4 regions of the Lysinibacillus sp. FSL W8-0992 genome follow, and region 3 is predicted to be linked to each of the others. Evidence: riboswitches for the same ligand, from Rfam matches in the RefSeq annotation. Region 3 holds a riboswitch; each other region holds the start of a gene.

Region 1 (2,203 bases), 3.0 Mb from region 3:
ATCATTACGGACCCGACAAATGAAGCTGCCTTTTTAGATATTGTCGCTGTTGATGAATCTGGCGAGGAGCTTGATTTGCAGCTTGAAACGATTTCTGCTTCGCAAGTACGTGCAGTTGTCCAAGCTAAACCAGGGTTGATTTTTTTCCGTATTGCTGACGAAGAACAGGCGATTTACCAGGCTGGACTAAGCGTACCGTACAGTGCAGAATATGAATTACGTCCTGTGAATGATACACTTGTCGAGCAACTAACGAAGCAAACTGGTGGCTCTGTCTTGAAAGAACCGCAAGATGTGTTCCGTAAGTTCACTAACAAAGGAGCAGAGCGCCAAAATATTGCAACATGGTTATTATTAACGGGGATGCTATTATTCTTCGTAGATATTACGATTCGACGCTTTGGCTGGAGCTTCATAACAAGGCATAAACAAAAAGAAAAGTCTGTAGAAGAAGCAACTGTACAGTCGGAAGACACGAACGTTGCACAGTTATTAAAAGGGATGAAAAAACGCTCTTAATTTAAAAAACGATGGCACATTGCTAAAAGCGTGTGCTATCGTTTTTTTTATAAACATAGCTACTTCGTAATAAGAAGATGCGATGCGGTTTTCTTTAGACTGCTAGCAATCATAATACCAAGAAATGCCCCAATTAAACTAGATGTAAAAAATGCAGGCATAAAAAATAATGCTCCTACGGACGTTCCCATTAATAACTGCGCATATGGTACAGCGACTAATGAGGCAAGGATACCAGTGCCAAATACTTCACCTACACCAGCTAGCCAGTTGTTGCGACTGTATTTATAAGCAAAGGCTGCACATGCCGCACCGATGACGCTACCAGGAATCGCTAAAAGAGAGCCTGTGCCTGTTAAGATACGAATCAATGATGTAACTATAGCAACGACGATGGAAGGCATAGGACCTAATAGAATGGCACAGATGACGTTGATCGCATGTTGTACAGGATAAGCACGTGCAATGCCAGTTGGAATGGAGACAAAAATAGAGCCTGCTACTGCAATAGCTACTAATAAAGCCATCGTAGTTAGTTTTCGAATAGACATGATAGATACTCCTTTTAGTTTTGTGCGATGAATCGCCGAAAGAACCCAGTGAACCGCCGGTAAAATGTGAGAAATCGCCGATAGAACTTCCGAAATCGCCGATTAAACCGGACAAATCGCCGGTAGACCTCGCAAAATCGCCGATAGCACTGTCTAATGAATACAAAAAAGCCGCTTCCTTGTCACGAAAGGAAGCGGCCTTGCATTTTAAATTACACGAAAGCAAGCGTCGCCACTTCCCTCCGCTAGTGTGAACTAGATCAGGTTCAAAGGGTCCGTATATGAGCATATACGTCTCAGCCTTGTAAAGACTCCCCTAGTGGTGTTAAACGATTTAATTTTTCGATAATAAATGTACCATATTACAAATAATTGTCAATGGACTAATTTATATCAGGCTGCATAAGATGCGGCGCCTTTTTCAATGTCCAAATAAGCGCTAGTAAGAAGCATGTCATTAAAATAATTGCCCCAAATATATACGGACTGTTCATATTCCAATCGAATAAAAGACCCGCAAGTGCAGGACCAATCATATTTCCAAGGCTCATATAGGCATTGGTAAGTCCAGCGGCTAAACCTTGTTCATTGCCAGCAAGTTTAGAAATCAGTGTGTTGACGGCTGGGCGAATCAGTGTTGTTGCCGTTGAGAAAATCGTTGCGACAACTAAAATAAGTGCGAAGCCAGAAACAAATAATATTAGGAAAATAGCTACAGCAGCAATAAATAAATTGACTAATACAACTTTCATTTCCCCATAGCGTTTAAAGAGTGGTGTTATGATGAACATTTGCACAACAACACCAAATGCGCCACCGACAGTTAAAATGATCGCAATATCGGTAGGTGTGTAGTTAAATTTGTCTGTCACAAATAATGATAATGTCGTTTGGAAATTGGCGATGCCGAACGAGAACACTAGCATAATAACCAACATAACAAAGTATGGCATTTGGACTGAACGTGCCATCTGCCTCACGAGATTGTCTTGCTTTTGTGCTTTCTGAGCTGCACTTGGTTTTGTAGAAGGTAATAACAACAATGAAAGGATAGAGGCAATAATAGCAGCTCCTCCGGCCATAAAAAATGGGAAATGCAAACTAACTTTAGATAGGAATCCACCAATACCTGG
Region 2 (2,203 bases), 910 kb from region 3:
CTTGTACATCGTGCTTCCAAGCAATTTGCGTTAACTCCCCTAGCGTTTCAAGCTCTGCGAACTGCGCCTCGTCATTGGCATCTGCAATTGAGCCAGGTCGTAATCCATCCCCTAACGAAAAGGCAACATCATACGTTTTCATAATTTCGCAAATTTCTTCAAAATGAGTATATAAGAAATTTTCTTGATGATGGAATAGACACCACTGTGCCATAATTGAACCTCCACGCGAAACAATACCCGTTACACGATTAGCTGTAAGCGGTACATAGCGCAGCAACACACCTGCGTGAATCGTGAAGTAATCAACCCCTTGTTCAGCTTGCTCGATTAGCGTGTCACGATACACCTCCCACGTTAAATCCTCAGCAACGCCATTTACCTTTTCAAGCGCCTGATAAATTGGCACTGTTCCAACAGGCACAGCAGCATTACGAATAATCCATTCGCGAGTTGTATGAATGTGCTTCCCAGTAGATAAATCCATAATATTATCAGCACCCCATCGTGTTGCCCATGTCATTTTTTCAACTTCCTCAGCGATGGATGAAGTAACAGCTGAATTTCCAATATTGGCGTTAATTTTCACGTGGAAGTTACGGCCGATAATCATCGGTTCCGCCTCCGGATGATTTATATTAGATGGCATTATAGCACGCCCTGCCGCAATTTCTGCACGTACAAATTCTGGTTTTAAATTTTCGCGAATCGCTATAAATTCCATTTCTGGCGTAATAATTCCTTGTCTTGCATAATGAAGCTGTGTCACATTACAGCCTTTTTTCGCACGTAAAGGTTTGCGAGAAAGCTTTGGAAAAACATTTTCCTTTATGCGCGGGTCATCCGCGTTGCGGAATCCATTATCCTCGGGCTTAATGGTACGTCCCTCGTATTCCTCTACATCGCTCCGTTCTTTAATCCACGCACGACGCAAAGCTGGTAAACCTTTTGTAATATCGACTTTGTAAGTTGGATCTGTATAAGGGCCACTCGTATCATAAACTCGTATAGGTGCATTATTCTCTTCACCAAAGCTACCCGTTGTGGGGCTTAGCTTAATTTCACGCATTGGCACTAATATATCTGGACGTGATCCTTCTACATATACTTTTTTACTTCCTTCAAAGCTTGTCATAATATTCATGTTTTTTTCGCTAACTGTTGTCATTTACTATTCCGCTCCCTTTTACGTAAATTATTAAAAGGACCGAATCTAGCCCACTCCAACAAGTAGCATTACAAATAAAAAGCCGAATCCAAAAAAATATTGGATCCGGCTGTACATGTAAGGTTACATTTATCGCAAAGTTCAAGGAGTGCGAAGTTCATTAACTTTCCCACGCTGGTATGAGCCAGATCAGGTCCAAAGGGTCAAGAAACCTCAATGCGTTTCCCTCTCAGCCCGACTCATCGGACTCCCCTAGTTAAGCTATTCAGTTTGATGCTAGTGTAACAGATATTCCTAATAGATGGAAGCCATTAAGTAAATAGTATTTCTGCCATATAAATTACGATTGTCACTGTAATACAGCTTACAATTGTTGAAAAAAGCACCGTTTGTGCAGCAGTTTCTGACCCTAAATCATATTCTAGAGCTAGACTCGAGCTATTACGTGAAGTTGGAAATGCACTCGCAATAAAGAGCGATTGGGCCACAACGCCATCTAAGCCGAGGACAAAAATGATAAGTAATGCAACAGCTGGACCTACTACAAGTCGTGTAAAACAGCTGACAAACACAGTTCTATTGAACATTGATTTAATTTCAAGCTGAGATAGTTGCGCACCGAGCGTAATAAGAGCAACAGCGATAAACCCATCAGCAACGTGGTCAATTGGAATACGGATAAATTGGGGAATGCCAATATTAAAGAAATTCATTGACACACCGATAATGAGCGCATGAATAATCGGCATTTTCAGGAAGTCCTTCACAATGGCCATACCTGATTTAGTTGAAGAAATTAAATTATATAATCCATATGTATAGGTCGTTACATTTTGAAAAATAACGAGTATAACTTGAATGGCCACCCCAATTGGTTGTGTCACAAAAATCATTTGTGCCACCGGAATGCCATAGTTACCAGAGTTAATGAGTACAACACTATTTTTAAATACCGCTGCCTCTGTTTTCTTTAGACCTAGCCCCTTCGCTATAAAATGACTAAGCACCATTTGACTCCCAATAAAGAGCACAATA
Region 3 (2,203 bases):
TTCGGTTCATTGGATGAGGAAGCGTTAAATAAAGCGATTGATACGCTAATTGATTTACAAGACTCTGGAAGAATGATTGGTGTTATTTCACATGTAGCCGAATTAAAGGCTGCTATGCCGGCAGTATTACACGTTGAAAAAACGCTGAGCGGACATAGTACAACACATTTTGAAGTAAAATAAGTGCCAGTCACTCAAACAATTCTGAATTCTTAGGGCACTGGGAGTAGGGTTAGACCACAAAAGAGTGCCAGTCACTCAAACAATTTATGTATAACAAAGTAAAAACCTACGAAGCCTCCTGCGGCTTACAGATTGTTGCGCCGCAGGAAAGCGAAGTGGGTTTTTACGTTATAGGAGCCCATTGGCTATTATTTTTTGTGTGTCGTTACGTTTGGAGTTGTTCCTTTTTTTGCTGCGACCACTTTTTTGACAATCGGAATAACGATGGGCGCTAATTTTATAGCAGTTTTAACTACTTTCGATACTTTCATGAATACGACAGCTCCTTAGTACTAAATTTTAACGAATAACTCGTACAGCTTGGACAATATTCCAAATGACAATGCCTAATGAAACGAGTAAATAAATACCAAAAGATACAAACCATATGATAATAAATGTATTCCCATTAGACGAAGGATCAAACGTGTTTAATGACATAGTAGAAAATATAAAGACGATAAAGAAAATGATACCAAAGACAAACGGTATTAAATGAGAAATAAGTGCTTTGATGGAGTGTCTCTTGACATCGCTATCTTTTGACACGAAATAAACGATTAACGGAACGATAAATGGTGCAAAAAAAATACTGAGATAACTAAAGGCAGATAAAATTTTTGGATTCTCCATAGTAGTCCCTCCTTTTTAATTATTTACGCATAGAAAACTCGAAAGTTTCAAAAAAATTAATGTTGAAAAGGTTGTAATTGCAAAAGTGTTTGCGTACAATGAGGGTGTTCAACAAAAAAATTAGATGTAACGACCACAAGGGGAGCTGATGATGTCAGCTGAGACTGGGCACGTAATGCCTTTACTCTTCGAACCTGTAAGTTAACGCTTGCGTAGGGATGTGGATAGAAACCGACACTTTTACGATGTGAGGCTCTGTCCTGGCATCGTTTTTTTATGCCGGATTGACATGCATATCAAAATGATTTCTATTCCTGCTCTTGTATCCTACATCGGAACAAAGGAGAGAATAATAATATGGACAAAAAAAGATTACTCATGCTGGTGGAAATTGCAATTTTCGCAGCGGTAGGACTTGTACTCGATCAAGTTTCCTTTAAAGTATGGGCACAAGGTGGCTCGGTAAGCTTAGTAATGGTACCAATCATCTTAATAGCATTTCGTTGGGGTCTCTTGTCAGGGCTCACAACCGGGCTATTGATTGGTGTTATGCAAACAATGTTTGGTGCTTATATTGTGCACTGGCTTCAAGGATTACTAGATTACGGGGTAGCCTTTACCGTAGTAGGTTTAGCGGCAATCGTTCGTGAACCTGTATTAAAAGCGGCAACAGCTTTAAATAAAAAGAAAATGGCCGTTTATATTGTCATTGGTACGTTGTTAGCTGGATTCCTACGTTATCTTGCGCACACATTTGCAGGTGCAGTATTCTTTGCAGAGTATGCAGGCGAGCAAAACGCATGGATTTATTCAATCATTTACAATGGAACATACATGCTTCCAGCAACAATTTTAACAGCCATTGTTGCTGTGCTATTATTTACAGCTGCGCCACAATTAATGCAGCGAAAATCTTAAACACTATAAGACTGTCCTAAAAGAGAAAATAGTATGCTAAGTGTTACTTAGTATGCTATTTTTTTTATCATCCAAGGTTTCCACGTTATTTGGTCAATATTTTTTAGTCGAAGAACTTCAAAAAAGGCCTAATTATTATTTGCATGGTACTTATGAAATAATGTTAGCATAGAATAATTAAAGCGTTTGGCGTTATGGACATATAAAGTTATGTTATATTAATGAATAGATATTAGATGAAAGGGACGTTAAAAATGATTGTAAAAACGCAAGAAGAAATTGAAGCCTTTAAAAAAATTGGTCGCATTTGTGCAGAAATTCGTGAGGCAATGAAGGAAGCTACAAAACCGGGTGTGACAACACTTGAATTAGATGAAATTGCAGGCCGCATGTTTGCTGAAGCAGGAGCTATTTCTGGTCCTAAAGGAGA
Region 4 (2,203 bases), 1.8 Mb from region 3:
GAACCTTCGAATCGTTCTCGATATAAGATTTAACTTCTTCAAAATTTTCGTCATCTAAATTAGATTCCACTTTTTCAATTATTTTTTCGGAAGCGATATTTGTCCCTAAATGCCATACAGCATAGCCAGCTGCTCCGAGTAAAACAAGAAATACTACGGTAATTTTTAAAAGCTTTTTCCACTCCTGACACTTTGAATAAAGCACAAACTCTCAAAAATCACGAAGAAAAAATGTTTTCTATAATTAGTTTAATTTCAATTATAACTAAATGACACATAGCAACTATCTTTTCAAAGGGCGATGGAAGTTATATCGTGTTGTATGGAGAATAACTCTTTTTTAACTTGTTGGTTTTGCAAAAGATTAACTGTTTCGTATTGAAGAATTTTTGATGTTCCAAATTCCATGCATATTCTATTTGCAAAAGTCATGTTGCAGAATACTTGTATAGTCCAATAGAAGCTCATTTTTATCAATTACGAAAATACTAGCTTGTCATTTTACGATAGATATGGGTATAATAATCAACGAAAAGTTCATAAGTTAAGAATGTAGGGGGGCTGGAAGTTGCCAGCTGAGATTGCGTCCGTTTAGATGCTGACCCTTTGAACCTGATTTGGCTCGTACCAGCGTAGGGAACATCTATTCAAAAATATTCGTATACTATTTTTTGATACCGTTTGCAAACGTCTGGGATAACTCCTAGGCGTTTTTTTGTTTAGGATTCATTATTCCGCCTAAAACTAGGAGTAATCTATTAGAAGCGATGCAAATGGCCTAAGAATACCTTTTCTGGTGAAAACATTCAATCGTGAACACTTTCAAACTACTAGACTTGGAGGACACAGCATGAAAAAGTGGTTTTTCGTTCTTGTTGCTGCATTATTAACATTAGTTGGTTGTAGCGAAAAAGAGGACAAAGAGGAAACAAGCACATTGAAAAAGGTATCCGTTGTACTGGACTGGACACCTAATACAAATCATACAGGACTTTATGTTGCGAAAAAGCTCGGCTACTTTGAGGAGCAAGGCTTAGACGTAGACATTATATTACCTGGTGATGCGGGGGCAGATCAACTTGTTGCATCAGGCAAAGCTCAGTTTGGCGTTAGCTACCAGGAAGGTATAACGCAAGCACGTGTTCAAGACGTGCCTCTTGTATCGATTGCAGCAATTATTCAGCATAATACATCTGGCTTTGCATCAGATGCTTCAAAAGGCATTACATCACCAAAAGATTACGAAGACAAAACGTATGGTGGTTGGGGAAGCCCAATAGAACAAGCTGTTTTACAATCTCTAATGCAAAAAGAAAATGCTGATATAAAGAAATTAGATATCGTGAATGCAGGAGACTTAGACTTTTTCACAATGATGCAGAAGGATATTGATTTTGCTTGGATCTATTATGCTTGGACAGGTATTGAGGCGGAGCTTCGTGGAGAAAAATTAAATATGCAGTATTTAACAGACTATAGTGAGCAACTTGATTATTATACACCTGTACTTGCAACGAATGAAAAGATGATTAAGGATAATCCTGATGTGGTAAAGGCATTTGTTGCAGCTACTACAAAAGGTTATGAGTATGCCATTGAGCATCCTAGTGAAGCAGCGGATATATTGCTTGAAGCGGTACCTGATTTAGATAAAGCACTTGTGCATAAAAGTCAGGAATGGTTAGCAAACAAATATCAAGATGATGCAGCGCAATGGGGCGAACAAAAATTAGCAGTTTGGGAAAACTATGCGGACTGGATGACAAAGAACAACGTATTAGAAGGCGAATTTCATGCAGATCAAGCTTTTACAAATGATTTCTTACCAAAGAAAGGGGCAAAATAAATGGCTAATTCATTAATTAGTGTACAAATTATACCTAAAACAGAAAAATACGAGGATGTGATTCCATTCGTTGATGCGGCGATTGCGATCATTGATGCTTCAGGTGTGCGCTATGAAGTGCAACCACTAGAAACGACAATGGAAGGTGAACTGTCTACCTTACTCCAAATTATAGAAGAGATGAATAAAAAAATGATTGAATTGGGTGCTATTAATGTTATTACGCAAGTGAAAATTTTATATCAACCAACTGGCATTACAATGGGGACGTTGACGGAGAAGTATCGAGGATGAAACAAGTAGTAACGAAAGGAAGGTCGATTATTTTTATCGCCTTCCTGTTAGTTATTTGGGAAG

What was found. Region 3 has a riboswitch for thiamine pyrophosphate ahead of thiT (energy-coupled thiamine transporter ThiT). Riboswitches for the same ligand answer to the same signal wherever they lie in the genome.
Region 1: another riboswitch for thiamine pyrophosphate. It lies ahead of thiW (energy coupling factor transporter S component ThiW); the one in region 3 lies ahead of thiT (energy-coupled thiamine transporter ThiT).
Region 2: another riboswitch for thiamine pyrophosphate. It lies ahead of thiC (phosphomethylpyrimidine synthase ThiC); the one in region 3 lies ahead of thiT (energy-coupled thiamine transporter ThiT).
Region 4: another riboswitch for thiamine pyrophosphate. It lies ahead of NSQ74_RS16225 (ABC transporter substrate-binding protein); the one in region 3 lies ahead of thiT (energy-coupled thiamine transporter ThiT).

Annotation. Positions count from the first base shown of each region.
Region 1 covers NZ_JBBOZQ010000001.1:4,400,132-4,402,334, reverse strand. The annotation lists gene NSQ74_RS21945 (VWA domain-containing protein) at 1-519, shown strand, start outside; gene thiW (energy coupling factor transporter S component ThiW) at 579-1,070, opposite strand; TPP riboswitch at 1,291-1,398, opposite strand; gene NSQ74_RS21935 (MFS transporter) at 1,454-2,203, opposite strand, start outside.
Region 2 covers NZ_JBBOZQ010000001.1:518,974-521,176, forward strand. The annotation lists gene thiC (phosphomethylpyrimidine synthase ThiC) at 1-1,168, opposite strand, end outside; TPP riboswitch at 1,318-1,432, opposite strand; gene NSQ74_RS02460 (AEC family transporter) at 1,480-2,203, opposite strand, start outside.
Region 3 covers NZ_JBBOZQ010000001.1:1,431,015-1,433,217, forward strand. The annotation lists gene NSQ74_RS06870 (SMC family ATPase) at 1-183, shown strand, start outside; gene NSQ74_RS06875 (hypothetical protein) at 372-494, opposite strand; gene NSQ74_RS06880 (DUF4870 domain-containing protein) at 523-855, opposite strand; TPP riboswitch at 984-1,091, shown strand; gene thiT (energy-coupled thiamine transporter ThiT) at 1,213-1,773, shown strand; gene map (type I methionyl aminopeptidase) at 2,028-2,203, shown strand, end outside.
Region 4 covers NZ_JBBOZQ010000001.1:3,216,920-3,219,122, reverse strand. The annotation lists gene NSQ74_RS16230 (hypothetical protein) at 1-205, opposite strand, end outside; TPP riboswitch at 545-656, shown strand; gene NSQ74_RS16225 (ABC transporter substrate-binding protein) at 851-1,846, shown strand; gene NSQ74_RS16220 (thiamine-binding protein) at 1,847-2,140, shown strand; gene NSQ74_RS16215 (ABC transporter permease) at 2,137-2,203, shown strand, end outside.